Regions from separate parts of the Bradyrhizobium sp. URHC0002 genome, predicted to be linked through region 1. Evidence: predicted binding sites of a transcription regulator. Region 1 holds the regulator's gene; the other holds the start of a gene.
The links. Region 1 encodes PhoB, which activates phosphate uptake and scavenging genes when phosphate is short. Its sites were predicted from a motif close to TGTCATNNANCTGTCAT; they were not measured.
Positions count from the first base shown of each region.

Region 1 (7,109 bases):
CGCGTCACCGCCTTCATCGGCCCGTCCGGCTGCGGCAAGTCCACGCTGCTGCGGATCTTCAACCGGATGTACGATCTCTATCCCGGCCAGAAGGCGACCGGCCAGTTGATGCTCGACCAGACCAACATCCTCGATCCCAAGCTCGATCTCAATCTGCTGCGGGCTCGCGTCGGCATGGTGTTCCAGAAGCCGACGCCGTTCCCGATGACGATCTACGAAAACATCGCCTTCGGCATCCGCCTCTATGAGAAGATTTCGAAGTCAGAGATGGACGGCCGGGTCGAGAAGGCGCTGCGTGGCGGCGCGCTGTGGAACGAGGTCAAGGACAAGCTCAATGCAAGCGGCCTGTCGCTGTCCGGCGGCCAGCAGCAGCGGCTCTGCATCGCGCGCACCGTCGCGGTGCGGCCCGAGGTGATCCTGTTCGACGAGCCCTGTTCGGCGCTGGACCCGATCTCGACCGCCAAGATCGAGGAACTGATCCAGGAGCTGGCGGAGGATTACACCATCGCCATCGTTACCCATAACATGCAGCAGGCGGCGCGCGTCTCGGACAAGACCGCCTTCATGTATCTCGGCGAGCTGATAGAGTTCGACGACACCAACAAGATTTTCACCTCGCCGAGCGATCGACGCACGCAGGACTACATCACCGGCCGGTTCGGTTGAGGAGATAAGAAATGGCTTCTGAACACACCGCCAAGGCATTTGACAGCGATCTTCAGGAACTGACCCGTCTCGTCGCCGAGATGGGCGGCATGGTCGAGCGCATGATCACCGAATCCGTCGACGCGCTGGTCCGCCGCGACGTCGCGCTCGGCAAGCGTGTCGTCGCGACCGATGTCGAGATCGACCGTCTGCAGCATCTGATCGAGGAGCGCGCGGTGCTGACGATTGCGCGTCGCCAGCCGATGGCGATCGATCTGCGAGAAATCGTCGGCGCCATGCGGGTCGCCACCGATCTGGAACGGATCGGCGACCTCGCCAAGAACATGGGCAAGCGCGTCGCGGCGCTGGAGAACGATTTCCAGCCGCTGAAGCTGATGCGCGGCCTGGAGCATATGACCGACCTGGTGCTGTCGCAGGTCAAGTCGGTGCTGGACGCCTATGCGGCGCACGATCTGCCGGCGGCGATGGCGGTGTGGAAGGGCGACGAGGAAGTCGACGCCATCTGCACCTCGCTGTTCCGCGAACTCTTGACCTACATGATGGAAGATCCGCGCAACATCTCGTTCTGCATCCATTTGATGTTCTGCGCCAAGAATATCGAGCGGATCGGCGACCACGCCACGAATATCGCCGAGACCGTGTTCTACATGATCGAGGGCCAGCAGATGCTCGACAAGCGCCCGAAGGGCGACATGACGAATTTTGCTGCGACCGTACCCAATAGTTGAGGAAAGAATGATGAGCGCGCGCATTATGGTGGTCGAGGACGAGGAAGCGCTGACCACGCTGTTGCGCTACAACCTCGACGCCGAAGGCTATGAGGTCGAAACCGTCGGCCGCGGCGACGACGCGGATACGCGGCTGAAGGAGCGCGTGCCCGATCTCGTCGTGCTCGACTGGATGCTGCCGGGCCTGTCCGGCATCGAGCTCTGCCGGCGCTTAAGGGCGCGGCCGGAGACCAAGCAATTGCCGATCATCATGCTCACGGCACGCGGCGAGGAGAGCGAGCGGGTGCGGGGCCTTGCGACCGGCGCCGATGATTACATCGTCAAACCGTTCTCGGTGCCGGAACTGCTGGCGCGGGTGAAGGGCCTGTTGCGGCGCGCAAGCCCCGAGCGGCTCGCCACCGTGCTGACCTATGGCGACATCGAACTCGATCGCGAGAAGCGCCGCGTCGCGCGTTCGGGCCGTCAGATCGATCTCGGTCCGACCGAGTATCGCTTGCTGGAGTTTTTCCTCGAGCATCCCGGCCGCGTCTTCAGCCGCGAGCAATTGCTCGACAGCGTCTGGGGTCGCGACATCTATATCGACGAGCGCACCGTCGACGTCCATATCGGCCGCTTGCGCAAACTGCTCAATCCCGGCCGCGAGCAGGACCCGATCCGCACCGTGCGTGGCGCGGGGTATGCGCTGGACGATCGGTTTGCGAAGGTGGAGCAGCAATAGCTGCTTCGTCGTCGCGCACGTCGTCCCCGCGAACGCGCAAGGGCATGCACATGCTGCCGTCGTCCCCGCCTAGTGCGCAATTGCGCACGGGGCGCGGGGACCCGTAAACACCGATGACATTTGTTGAAAAGAGCTGGAGCTCCAGCCAGATATAACCACGTGCTTTCGTGGTTATGGGTCCCTGCGTTCGCAGGGACGACAATTACTGCCGCGCGTTCTACCGCGTCGGCTTCGGCTGCTGCCGCCGCCGGTCGGCAGCGGGCTGATACGCCACGCGCGAGTGATGTGCGCAATAGGGCAGGCCCGAGAGCGCCTTGCCGCCGCAGAAGAAGAATTCCGGGCTCGAGGGATCGCCGACCGGCCAGTGACAGGTCGCCTCGTTCAGTTCGAGCAGCGACAGCCGCTGGCTCATCGGCACCACGTTGTCGAAGGCGATCGGATCAGCCTCCAACTCGACCTCGAAGGCGTGCGCGAGCGCGGTGTTGCCGCGCGAGACCGGCCTCGACACCCGCATCATCTGCTGGGCGGCGGGACGCGCCTTGCGCTGCCGCGGGGCGGCCGAGGAGGGGCTCTTGGCGCGGCCGGACAGGCCCAGCCGGTGCACTTTGCCGATCACGGCGTTTCGCGTCACATTTCCAAGTTCCGCGGCGATCTGGCTGGCCGATAATCCGGCTTCCCAGAGCTTCTTCAGCTGCTCGACGCGATCATCGGACCAGGTCAAAACCGTCATCGTATTCTTCCCTTCGCTTCGCGCCGGCCGATCAGGGGCCGCGCAGGCGACGTCATTCGTCTTAAAAATCCCTGCGGTCAGAATCCCTTAGCCCTCGCCGGGCGCGAAAACCGCGCCCGAACGTGTACGCTGCACAAAATGGACTCTTGGGATCAGAACCGCCGCACGAGATGTCGTACCCGACAGCCCAAACGCTACAATATGGCGTGACTCCGGCGCAAGAGTCCGGGCCCGCGCGTCCACATGTTCCGATATCTAAGCATTGCACTGCGTGTTTTCCACCACACCGCAATCCTACGGATTTTTGACGGATTTCCCCTTCTTGCAGTGCAGGAAAGCCGGCCTCGTGGCGTGTTGACAGCGCTCCCCGCCCACATAGAATACCTCTTACGTGCCGCCCTTAAGAGGCGGCACGTTTCGTTTTCGCAAGACCGGCCGTTGCCGCGTTCGCGCCCATGCAGGCGTGTGCTGCGCGGCAGGTCTTGAAAGCGGGTCTCAAACCTTCAATGCAAACCATTTGTGATCGCCATGACCAATAGCGCCACGTCGCATCTGCTCCCCGTCTTTGCCAGGGTCGATCTCGGCTTCGAGCGCGGCGAGGGCGCTTGGTTGACCGCCACCAATGGCGATCGCTATCTCGACTTCACCTCAGGCGTTGCGGTGAACGCGCTGGGTCACTGCCATCCGCATCTGGTCGCGGCGCTGCAGGAGCAATCGACCAAGCTCTGGCACATGTCGAACCTGTTCAAGAGCCCGGACGGCGAGAAGCTCGCCGCGCGGCTGTGCGAACAGAGCTTTGCCGACCTCGTGTTCTTCTGCAATTCGGGCGCCGAGGCGATGGAGGGCGTGATCAAGGTCGTGCGCCGCTATCAATTCTCCAAGGGTCATCCCGAACGCTATCGGCTCGTTACCTTCGAAGGCGCGTTCCATGGCCGCACCCTGGGCACGCTCGCAGCCACCGGCTCCGCCAAATATCTCGAAGGCTTTGGCCCGCCGATGGATGGTTTTGACCAGGTGCCGCACGGCGATCTCGAAGCGGTGAAAAAAGCGATCGGCCCGCACACCGCGGGCATCCTGATCGAACCGGTGCAGGGCGAGGGCGGCGTGCGCTCCGCGCCGCAGGCGTTCTTCAAGGCGCTGCGTCAGCTCTGCGACGAGAAGGGCCTGCTGCTGGCATTCGACGAGGTGCAGACCGGCATGGGCCGTACCGGCGATCTCTTTGCCTACAAGCGCGTCGGCGTGACGCCGGATGTGATGTCGCTGGCCAAGGCACTGGGCGGCGGTTTTCCGATCGGCGCGGTGCTCGCGACCGCGGAAGCCGCAAGCGGCATGACGCCCGGTTCGCACGGCTCGACCTTCGGCGGCAATCCGCTGGCGATCGCGGCGGCCAATGCCGTGCTCGACGTGATGCTGACGCCCGGCTTCTTCGACCACGTACAGAAGATGTCGCTGCTGCTGAAACAGAAACTGGCCTCCGTGGTCGACCGCTATCCCACCGTGCTCTCGGAAGTGCGCGGCGAGGGGCTCCTGGTCGGCGTCAAGGCCGTGGTGCCGTCGGGCGATCTCGTCAATGCGTTGCGCGACGAGAAATTGCTCACCGTCGGCGCCGGCGACAATGTGGTGCGGTTCCTGGCGCCGTTGATCGTGACCGAGGCCGAGATCGGCGAGTCCGTTCAGATGCTCGAGCGCGCCTGCGCCGCGCTGTCGGGTAATCAGTTGAAGAAGGCGGCGGGGTGATGAGCAAATCGGTCCGTCACTTCCTCGACATCAGCGAACTGCCGCCAATGGAGTTGCGCAACATGCTGGCCTTGAGCGCCGACATGAAGGCGAAGCTCAAGGCACATGACAAGGGCAAGAAGCCGCTCGAAGGCAAGACGCTGGCGATGATCTTCGAACGTCCCTCGACCCGTACGCGGGTGTCGTTCGACGTCGGCATGCGCCAGCTCGGCGGCGAGTCGATCATGCTGACGGGCGCGGAGATGCAGCTCGGCCGCGGCGAGACCATCGCCGACACCGCGCGCGTGCTGTCGCGCTACGTCGATGCGATCATGATCCGCATCCTCAATCACGATGCGCTTCTGGAACTGGCCGCGCACGCCACCGTGCCCGTGATCAACGGGCTGACGCGGCGCTCGCATCCCTGCCAGGTGATGGCCGACCTGATGACCTTCGAGGAACACCGCGGGCCGATCGAGGGCCGCACCGTGGCCTGGACTGGCGACGACAACAACGTGCTGGCGTCGTGGGCGCATGCGGCGGAGCGTTTCAAGTTCCAGCTCAATATCGCGACCCCGCCGCAGCTCGCGCCGAACAAGGCGATGAAGGACTGGATCAAGGCGACACAAGCCCCGATCGTGCTCGGCAACGATCCCGAAGCCGCCGTTCGCGGCGCCGACTGCGTCGTCACCGATACGTGGGTGTCGATGGGCGACAAGGACGGCGAACACCGCCACAACGTGCTCAAGCCTTATCAGGTCAATGCCAAGCTGATGTCGCTGGCCAAGAGTGATGCGATCTTCATGCACTGCCTGCCCGCCCATCGCGGCGAGGAGGTCACCGACGAGGTGATCGACGGCCCGCAATCGGTGGTGTTCGACGAGGCCGAAAACCGCCTGCACGCGCAAAAGGGCATATTGGCCTGGTGTTTTAACGAAGGGGCGTAGCTCACTCCGTCGTCCCTGCCTGGTGCGCAATCGCTCACGGGCGCAGGGACCCATACCGCGTGATCTTTCGATTGTTGCGGTGTGGCAGACGCCGTGCTTCACAATTGGGCCCTGTGGCTATGGGCCCTGCGCCTGGTGCGCAATTGTGCATCAGGCAGGGACGACTCGTGGAGGTGGTTTCGCTCTCTTCAACCCCCTTCAATTTTCCCTCTTAGCCCCCAGATAAAGCGCCATGGATTCACAATCAGACGCAAAAACCACGACCGAGGCGCCCGTTCGCGCGCCGTCGTCCGTTCCCGTCGATGACGCGGTGCTGCCGTTCGAGGTCGCAGAACTCGACCTGCGCGGCCGGCTGACCCGGCTCGGTCCCGCACTCGACGACATCCTGACCAAGCACGATTACCCCGCACCGGTCGGAAAACTGCTCGGCGAGGCGATCGTGCTGGCGACGCTGCTCGGCTCGGCGCTCAAATTCGACGGCCGCTTCATCCTGCAGACCCAGACCAACGGCCCGGTGTCGTTCCTGATCGTGGATTTCCAGTCGCCGGACCGCCTGCGCGCCTATGCGCGCTATGACGCGAAGCGGCTGAAGGACGGCCAGGATTCAGGCGCCCTGCTCGGCAAGGGTCATCTCGCGATGACCATCGATCAGGGGCAGGACATGAGCCGCTATCAGGGCCTGGTGGCGCTCGACGGCGGCGGCCTCGAAGAAGCCGCGCATGAATATTTCCTGCGCTCCGAACAGATCCCGACCCGCGTGCGGCTCGCGGTGGGCGAGGAATGGCGCGGGGGCGACGGACCGAAACATCGCTGGCGCGCCGGCGGCATGTTGTTGCAGTTCTTGCCGAAGGCGCCGGAGCGGGCGCGGCAGGCCGACCTGCATCCCGGCGATGCGCCGGATGGCGCGGTGACACATTCCGTTGCCGAAGATGACGCCTGGGTCGAGGGCCAGTCGCTGATCGGCACCGTCGAGGATGTCGAACTGATCGATCCGGATTTGTCGGGCGAGCGGTTGCTGTACCGGCTGTTCCACGAGCGCGGCGTGCGCGTGTTCACGCCGCTGCCGTTGCGCGCGCAATGCTCGTGCTCGCGCGACGCCGTCTCCGCGATGCTGAAAAGTTTTGCCGCGAAAGACCGCGCCGAGATGGTCAAGGACGACAAGGTGGTGGTGACCTGCGAATTTTGCTCGTCGGTCTACCAGTTCACGCCGCAAGAAGCGGGTGTGGAGGAATAGCGCGACGATATTGCTCTAGCTCAACAACGTGCGGACCTTGGTGGCGGCATCATAGATTTCGATCTGGAGCATCGGATAGGCCGACTTCAGTTTCCGGCCCGCGGCTTCGGCAGCCTCGGCACTGGCAAACTCCGACTTGAAGTGGCCGTCGACAACCGTCACGAAGCCCTCGGTAGGAGGCCGGTCGGCGCGCGGGGCTTTTTTCGGCTCCGGCTCTTCGAGGGAGAGAATGGGTTTTTTCATCATCGGTCCTTTTGGAGGGGCGCGGCGATAACACCGGGCCTGGTCGTCGGCTCAATTCGAAGCTGTCCGAACGAATGTTAGCACGATTTGGCGTGCCGGTTGACCAACCGCTCCGGGCGATGTGAGT
Region 1 is NZ_JBSSCF010000001.1:1,900,897-1,908,005, forward strand. Features, by position in the region: gene pstB (phosphate ABC transporter ATP-binding protein PstB) at 1-666, shown strand, start outside; gene phoU (phosphate signaling complex protein PhoU) at 678-1,394, shown strand; gene phoB (phosphate regulon transcriptional regulator PhoB) at 1,405-2,112, shown strand; gene ACVWVY_RS08995 (GcrA family cell cycle regulator) at 2,330-2,842, opposite strand; gene ACVWVY_RS09000 (acetylornithine transaminase) at 3,371-4,579, shown strand; gene argF (ornithine carbamoyltransferase) at 4,579-5,505, shown strand; gene ACVWVY_RS09010 (Hsp33 family molecular chaperone) at 5,738-6,739, shown strand; gene ACVWVY_RS09015 (hypothetical protein) at 6,755-6,982, opposite strand.

Region 2 (7,109 bases), 5.4 Mb from region 1:
ACAGCGCATGATGGCGGCCGCTGACCAGGATCTGCTCGGTCATGACGAAGCGGAGATATCCGGTATCCTCGGTCGCCTCGCCGACGTCGCGCAACAGATCGGAGATCACGCCGTAGACGCAGTCGTCGACGGTATGAAGCTGCTGGTAAGTGTCCTTTGACAGCAGCAGCGCGCGTGCCTGGGCTGGCACCTGGAAGTTGGCGGAGGTCAGCCACTGCAGCGCGCGGGCATCGGCGAGGTTGAAGTGCAGCCAGAGCAGCCCGTCACGGGAAAACGGAATCGGCTGGTCGACGGCGAGCATTTCCGGAACGCCGTCCGAATGGATGCGAAACGCCCAGACGAGGCCCGGGATCAGCGACGCCGCGCCGTCCCGGGGCGGAGAAAGCGCGGCGTGCGGTTGATCCTGCACCTCAGTTCTCGGCGGGTTTGTCGTTGTCAGAACAGATTCGAGAACAGCACGTAGAGGCCTGCCGACAGGCAGATCGCAGCCGGCAGCGTCAGCACCCATGCCATCAGGAGATTGCGAATGGTTGCCATCTGCAGGCCCGAACCGTTGGCTGCCATAGTGCCGGCGACGCCGGATGACAGCACATGCGTGGTGGAAACCGGCAGGCCGAACACGTCGGCGGCGCCGATCGTGGCGGCGGCAACCAGTTCGGCGGACGCGCCCTGCGCATAGGTCAGATGCGACTTGCCGATCTTCTCGCCGACGGTGACGACGATGCGCTTCCAGCCGATCATGGTGCCCAGCCCGAGCGCGATCGCCACCGCGATCTTGACCCAGAGCGGGATGAACTTGGTGGCTGAGTCGAGCGAGCCCTTGTACGCCTTGAGGGTATCGACCTCTTCCTTCTTCAGGTCGTTTTCCTTGTCCTTCATCAGGAAGCGGATCGCTTCCGAAGTCAGGTACATGTCGTTGCGGGTGTTGCCGACGGCTTCCGCCGGCACCTTGTTCAGCGAGCCGTATTTCTGGACCTGCTCGCCGACGTCCTTCACCAGCACGGCCAGCGAGGGATAGGTGCCTTCGCTGATCTGGCGGGTGGCGACGTATTGCGTCACCGCCGGCCTGGGATCGCCGATGATGCTGTGGCCGGCGCCCTTGGCGGCGACCACCTTGGAGGCGGCCTCCGAGGTCTTCTGGAACTGCGCCACCTGGGATTCCGGCAGCGCGCGGTTCAACGCGTAGGCGGTCGGCACCGTACCGATCAGGATCAGCATGATCAGGCCCATGCCCTTCTGGCCGTCGTTGGAGCCGTGGGCGAAGCTGACGCCGGTGCAGGTCGCGATCAGGATGCTGCGGATCCACAGCGGCGGCGGCTTGTTGCCTTCAGGCGCGGCATACAGGGCCGGATTGCGAACGATGAACTTCAACACCAGCAGCAGGATCGCCGCCATGCAGAAGCCGAACAGCGGCGAGAGCAGCAGCGCGTAGCCGATCTCGGTCGCCTTGGTCCAGTCGACGCCCGAGGTGCCGTCGCGGCCGCGCATCAGCGCATTGGCAATGCCGACGCCGATGATCGAGCCGATCAACGTGTGCGAAGAGGACGCCGGCAGGCCGAAATACCAGGTACCGAGGTTCCAGATGATGGCGGCGATCAGTAGCGCGAACACCATCGCGAAGCCGGCGCTGCTTCCGACCTGCAGGATCAATTCCACCGGCAGCAGCGAGACGATGCCGAAGGCGACCGCGCCCGAGGACAGCAGCACGCCGAGGAAATTGAAAAAGCCCGACCACATCACGGCGAATTCCGCCGGCAGCGAATGGGTGTAGATCACGGTCGCGACCGCGTTGGCGGTGTCGTGGAAACCGTTGACGAATTCGAAGCCGAGCGCGATCAGGAGCGCCACGAACAGCAGGATGTAGGGCAGGAAAGCGGTGACCCGCATGCCGGTCGCGTCGATGTCGGCGTAGATGCTGTAGGCGACGTACAGCAGCCCGGCGGCGAGGATGCCGAAGAACAGGATCATGGTCAGCGGATTGAAACCCTTGTCGAGGTTCGGCCGCGAGGCTGGCTGGATCGGCGCTGCGTCGCCGATCGATGAATCGAGTGTAATATCGGTCATTCTGACCCCCGTCGTAATATGCTGAGAGGGCGGCATCTTTGACCGAGGGACTTGAAGGTTAGATGACAGTCAGCGGTTGGCTCGGGTAGCGGGGAGGCGATGCAATGTGCGCCGGCGCGGGCGTATGCCTTGGCGTCGGATACTCCCCCTTGGAATCGTTGGGGATTGGCGAGGAGGGCCGCGCGATTGGGCCGCTCCCATCCTTTGAATGAGAGCTGAGCTATTTCGGTCGCGCGCGGCTGAGCGGTTGCACGCCGCCTCTGTTGCCGGAGGGCTTTGCGGCGGAAGAGTTAGGTCGCGCGCTGCACGGCGCCGGGGCTGAAGGGGTACCGCGCAGCGCGTCGACCTTATGGGAGCGTCAGGCGTGACCAGACGTCCCACATTCCCTTGAGAATGCGATTGTGTCTTCAATCAATTAATGGTTGCAAATGCGATTGTCAATTTTTCCCGCTATATTTCACCAGAAATTGCGGCTGCCGGGTTGGCGGAATTCAGGCCGCATGTGCCGATTTTCGCAGCATGTCGGCGGCGATTTTGAGGTCTTGAACGAAGCGTTGGTATTCCCGCGCCTTGGCATCGGCATCGGGCAACCGCAACAGATAGGACGGGTGCACCGTCACCAGCGCCCTGGAGCCGTCGTCGAGATCGATCGGGCGGCCCCGGTTCTTGTTGATCGGCGTGATTTTCCCGACCACGCTTTGCGCCGCGGTGGCGCCCATGGCCACCACCAGAGCGGGTTTGATCGCGGCCAGTTCGCGTTCATACCACTGCCGGCACGCCTTGATCTCCGGCGTGTTCGGCTTCTGGTGCAGGCGGATCTTGCCGCGCGGCACGAACTTGAAATGCTTGACCGCATTGGTGACGTAGACTGTGCGGCGGTCTATGCCGGCTTCTTGCAGCGCGCGGTCGAGCATTTGCCCCGCGGGCCCGACGAACGGTTTGCCGGCGAGGTCTTCCTTGTCGCCGGGCTGCTCGCCGACCAGCATGATCCGCGCGGTTGGCGGGCCTTCGCCGAACACGGTCTGGGTCGCATTCTTGTAGAGAGGACAGGCGCGGCAATCGGCGGCTTCCTCGTGCAGCGTCTCTATATCGTCTTTGCGGGCCATTTTGTTTGCTTCGGGCGGTTCCAGCCGTTTCTGAGGCTTGTGCGGTTCGGTCGCCGCATTCGCGATCATGGTGCTCGCGGTACGTTCGGCGCTTTCGATCAGCGGTTTAATCAATGAAGCCTCCGGCAGGTTCCGCCAGTATTTGCGGGGCATCTCCTTCTGCATGGCCTGCACCTTCACCCGGGCAGGATTGAAAATGCTGGCGTAGTAACGCCGCCAGGTTTCCTCCAGCCGGTCCGCGGTCGGGGCTTCGCTCCTGGCCACGCCTGGCGTGATCGAGACGGCATGGCCGTCCCAATGCGCGCAGGCGTCCGGCGTCAGGATCGACCAGGGCATGTCGGCGAAACGGCGCGCAAAGAACGGCGCGGCCAGTTCGACGATGTGGTGCTCCGGTTCGAACCAGGCCACGAAGTGCGAGTTCTGTTCGCGGCCGACTTCGCGAAAGCGGACAAAGGCGTGCATCTTGTGCTCGTCGCGGCGCACGGCCTTCGCCATCGCGGCGAGCTCGGCCACGCCATGATCGGTTGCGATATCAATGAGATCGTGATGAATTCGCAACCGCCACAGCAGGCGATAGAGCAGGGCGAACCGCTCGGGATTGCGATGCAGGATCGCGACTTCTGCCAGTTCGACGAATTTGGCCGGTACGTTGAACGTGCCGGGCGGCTCGAGCGGGGGCACCGTCGGCTCGAACAATTCGGGCGCATCATCAGCCACGCGCCAGTTCACGTCGGACGGTTTCACATCGTTCAGCGCCAGCGCGCGGGCGGCTTTGCGCCAGCCGTCGAAGTCGGTTTCGTTGTCGAGGGTGATGTGGTGCATGGTGCTTTCTCCGTCATTGCGAGCGAAGCGAAGCAATCCATTTCTTCGCTTGTTGAGACATGGATTGCTTCGTCGCTTCGCTCCTCGCAATGACGCTGCGGGTTTAGAATCCAAATCCCAGTTGTGTCGCCTTCGGCTTGAACCGCTCCACCAGCCCCGCGTCATCGAGCAGATGCGGCGATGGCCGGTGATCGCTGAGCACGACGAACGGCAGCGCCTTCTTCCGCGGGATATGCAGCCGCGACAGATCAGCGACGCGGATCGAGGTCAGGCGGCGCGTGGCGATGATGCGGTCGACGGCCTTGTTGCCGAAGCCCGGCACCCGCAACAATTCTTCCCGGCTGGCGGTTGCGACATCGAGCGGGAAGCGGTCGCGGTGGCGCAGCGCCCAGGCCAGTTTTGGATCGATGTCGAGCGGCAGCATGCCTTTCGCCTCGTCGACGATCTCGCCAGCGTCAAAGCCGTAAAACCGCATCAGCCAGTCGGCCTGATAGAGCCGGTGCTCGCGAATGAGCGGCGGCGGTACCAGCGGCAGCGCGCGGCTGGCATCCGGGATCGGGCTGAAGGCTGAATAATAGACGCGCTTGAGCCGGTAGGAGCCGTAGAGATTGGCGCTGGTGTCGAGGATGGTTTTGTCATTGGCCGCATCCGCCCCGATGATCATCTGCGTGCTCTGGCCGGCAGGCGCAAAGCGCGGCGGCTTTGCCTTCGTTGCGGCCTGATTGTTCGCTTTCGCCTCATCGAGCTTCAGCCGCAACCGGCCCATGGTGCGGCGGATCGCGCGCACATCCTTTTCCGGAGCGAATTTGGCGAGGCTGTTCTCCAGCGGCATCTCGATGTTGATGGAAAGACGGTCGGCATATTTGCCGGCTTCCGCGATCAGCGCATCGTCGGCCTCGGGGATGGTCTTGAGATGAATGTAGCCGCGGAAGTGATGCTCCTCGCGCAGTTTCCGCGCGACGCTCACCACCTGCTCCATGGTGTAGTCGGCGCTGCGGATGATGCCGGAGGAGAGAAACAATCCTTCGATGTAGTTGCGACGATAGAAGTCGATCGTCAGCTTCACCACCTCGTCGACGGTGAAGCGCGCCCGCGGCACGTTCGAAGAAGTGCGGTTGACGCAATATAAGCAATCGTAATTGCAGGCATTGGTGAGCAACACCTTCAACAGCGAGATGCAGCGTCCGTCGGGCGCGTAGGAATGGCAGATGCCCATGCCCGGCGCGGTCGAGCCGAGGCTCTTGCCGTCGCTGGAATCCCGCTTTTCTGTCCCTGAGGAAGCGCAGGAAGCATCGTATTTCGCCGCATCCGCCAGGATTTCCAGCTTACGTTGCACATCCATCGTTGAATCCCTTTGATTCCATTCATGAATCGCCAAAGCGTCGATCCCGATTGACTCTGCCCTGCCGGTTAGCTTTATATTAGAACATATCATGAACAAATGAGCCAGCCGCGGGTTCACTAGGAAAAAGCGGTAAAGGCCAAAATTTCGAAGGAGCGGCGCATGAGCACCGCACGCACAAGCGCGCTTGCGAATTTGCGAGGGCGCATCGAACGCCTCGAGACGCATGGCGATGCGCATGACCTCAACAAGGTCGCGCTCGGCCATGCGGCAGCGGATGCGACGCTTTGCGGCGGGCTTGCGGCAGCAGTGGTGCATGAAGTGTTCGCCGAGGGCCATCAGAGCGCGGCGGCCACGGGATTCATCGCGGGGCTCGCGGGCAGGGTGTCGCCGCGCCGGCCGCTGGTCTGGGTGCGGCAGGATTTTTCGGAAATCGAATCCGGCGCGCTATCGATGAGCGGGCTTTGCGAACTCGGTCTCGATCCGCGGCTGCTGGTGACCGTGCGCGCGCCTGACACCGACGCCGCGTTGCGGACCGCCGCCGACGCGCTGGCCTGCGATGCGCTCGGCGTCGTCGTGCTGGAAGTCTGGGGGCAGGCGCGCCAGCTCGATCTCGTCGCCAGCCGCAAACTTACATTGGCCGCGGCAGCCTCCGGCGTCACCGCACTTGTACTGCGGATGGCCGCGGAGCCGCGCCCCTCGACCGCGGAGACAAGGTGGATCGTGCGCGCGGCGCATTCGCCGCCGTCAGCGCCGTGGACCGCGTGGGGCGCGCCCGTCTTCGACGCGCAACTGGTTCGTAACCGTCATGGCCCGGTCGGCCGCTGGATCATGGAATGGAATTGTGATGAGTGCCTGTTCAGTGAACCGTCGGCGTATTCTCAGCCTGTGGCTGCCACGCCTGCCCATCGACCGCATCAAGCGCAAGCTTTTACAGAACGGCGACGCGCTGGATAAAACACCCAGCGTCGTTGTCGTCAAACAAAACAACGCGCTGCAGATCTACGCGCTCGACGATATGGCCGTGCGCTCCGGTCTCTCGATCGGCCTGCCGCTCGCCAATGCCCGCGCGATCTGCCCCGAACTGACGGTGTTCGACGCCGACGAGGTCGCCGACCGCAAGACGCTCGATGACATCGCCGACTGGTGCGACCGATTCACGCCGCTGGTGGCGTTCGATCCGCCGCATGGGCTCTATCTCGACATCACCGGCTGCGCCCATCTGTTCGGCGGCGAGCGTGCGCTGCTGCAGATCTTATGCAGTGCGCTGAGCCGGCGCGGCTTTGCCGTCAGCGCTGCGATCGCGAGTACTTCGATCTGCGCTCGCACGCTGACGCGGCAGACTTCCGGAAAGATTATCGCCGAGGGCGAGGAGGCCGCGGCCGTCAGCCCGCTGCCGGTATCCGCGCTAGGCGCGGGAGAAGTTATTACCGGTGGCCTGCGCCGCGCGGGCCTGAAGACCATCGGCGACGTCGCCGCGCGCGGCCGCCACGAGATCACGGCGCGGTTCGGCGCCGGCTTCACGACGCTGTTGGAGCAGGCGCTGGGCGAGGGCGATGCGCCGATCAGCCCGCGAAAGCTGTTGCCGGATTACATCGTGGAAAAGCGCTTTCCCGAACCGGTCGCCACCGACACCGTGATCGCGATCAACCTGTCCGCGCTCGCTCGAATGCTGGTCACGGCGATGGACAGACAGGGCAAGGGTGCGCGGCGGCTGGAAGCAAGCTTTTTCCGCACCGACGGCGCGGTGCGCACGATCTCGGTCGAGACCGGAC
Region 2 is NZ_JBSSCF010000001.1:7,307,813-7,314,921, reverse strand. Features, by position in the region: gene ACVWVY_RS35560 (transporter) at 1-409, opposite strand, end outside; gene ACVWVY_RS35555 (inorganic phosphate transporter) at 436-2,064, opposite strand; gene ACVWVY_RS35550 (UdgX family uracil-DNA binding protein) at 2,556-3,992, opposite strand; gene ACVWVY_RS35545 (putative DNA modification/repair radical SAM protein) at 4,096-5,334, opposite strand; gene ACVWVY_RS35540 (ImuA family protein) at 5,497-6,291, shown strand; gene ACVWVY_RS35535 (Y-family DNA polymerase) at 6,182-7,109, shown strand, end outside.
Region 2: the regulator PhoB is predicted to act here: its motif matches at 2,116-2,132, upstream of ACVWVY_RS35555 (inorganic phosphate transporter).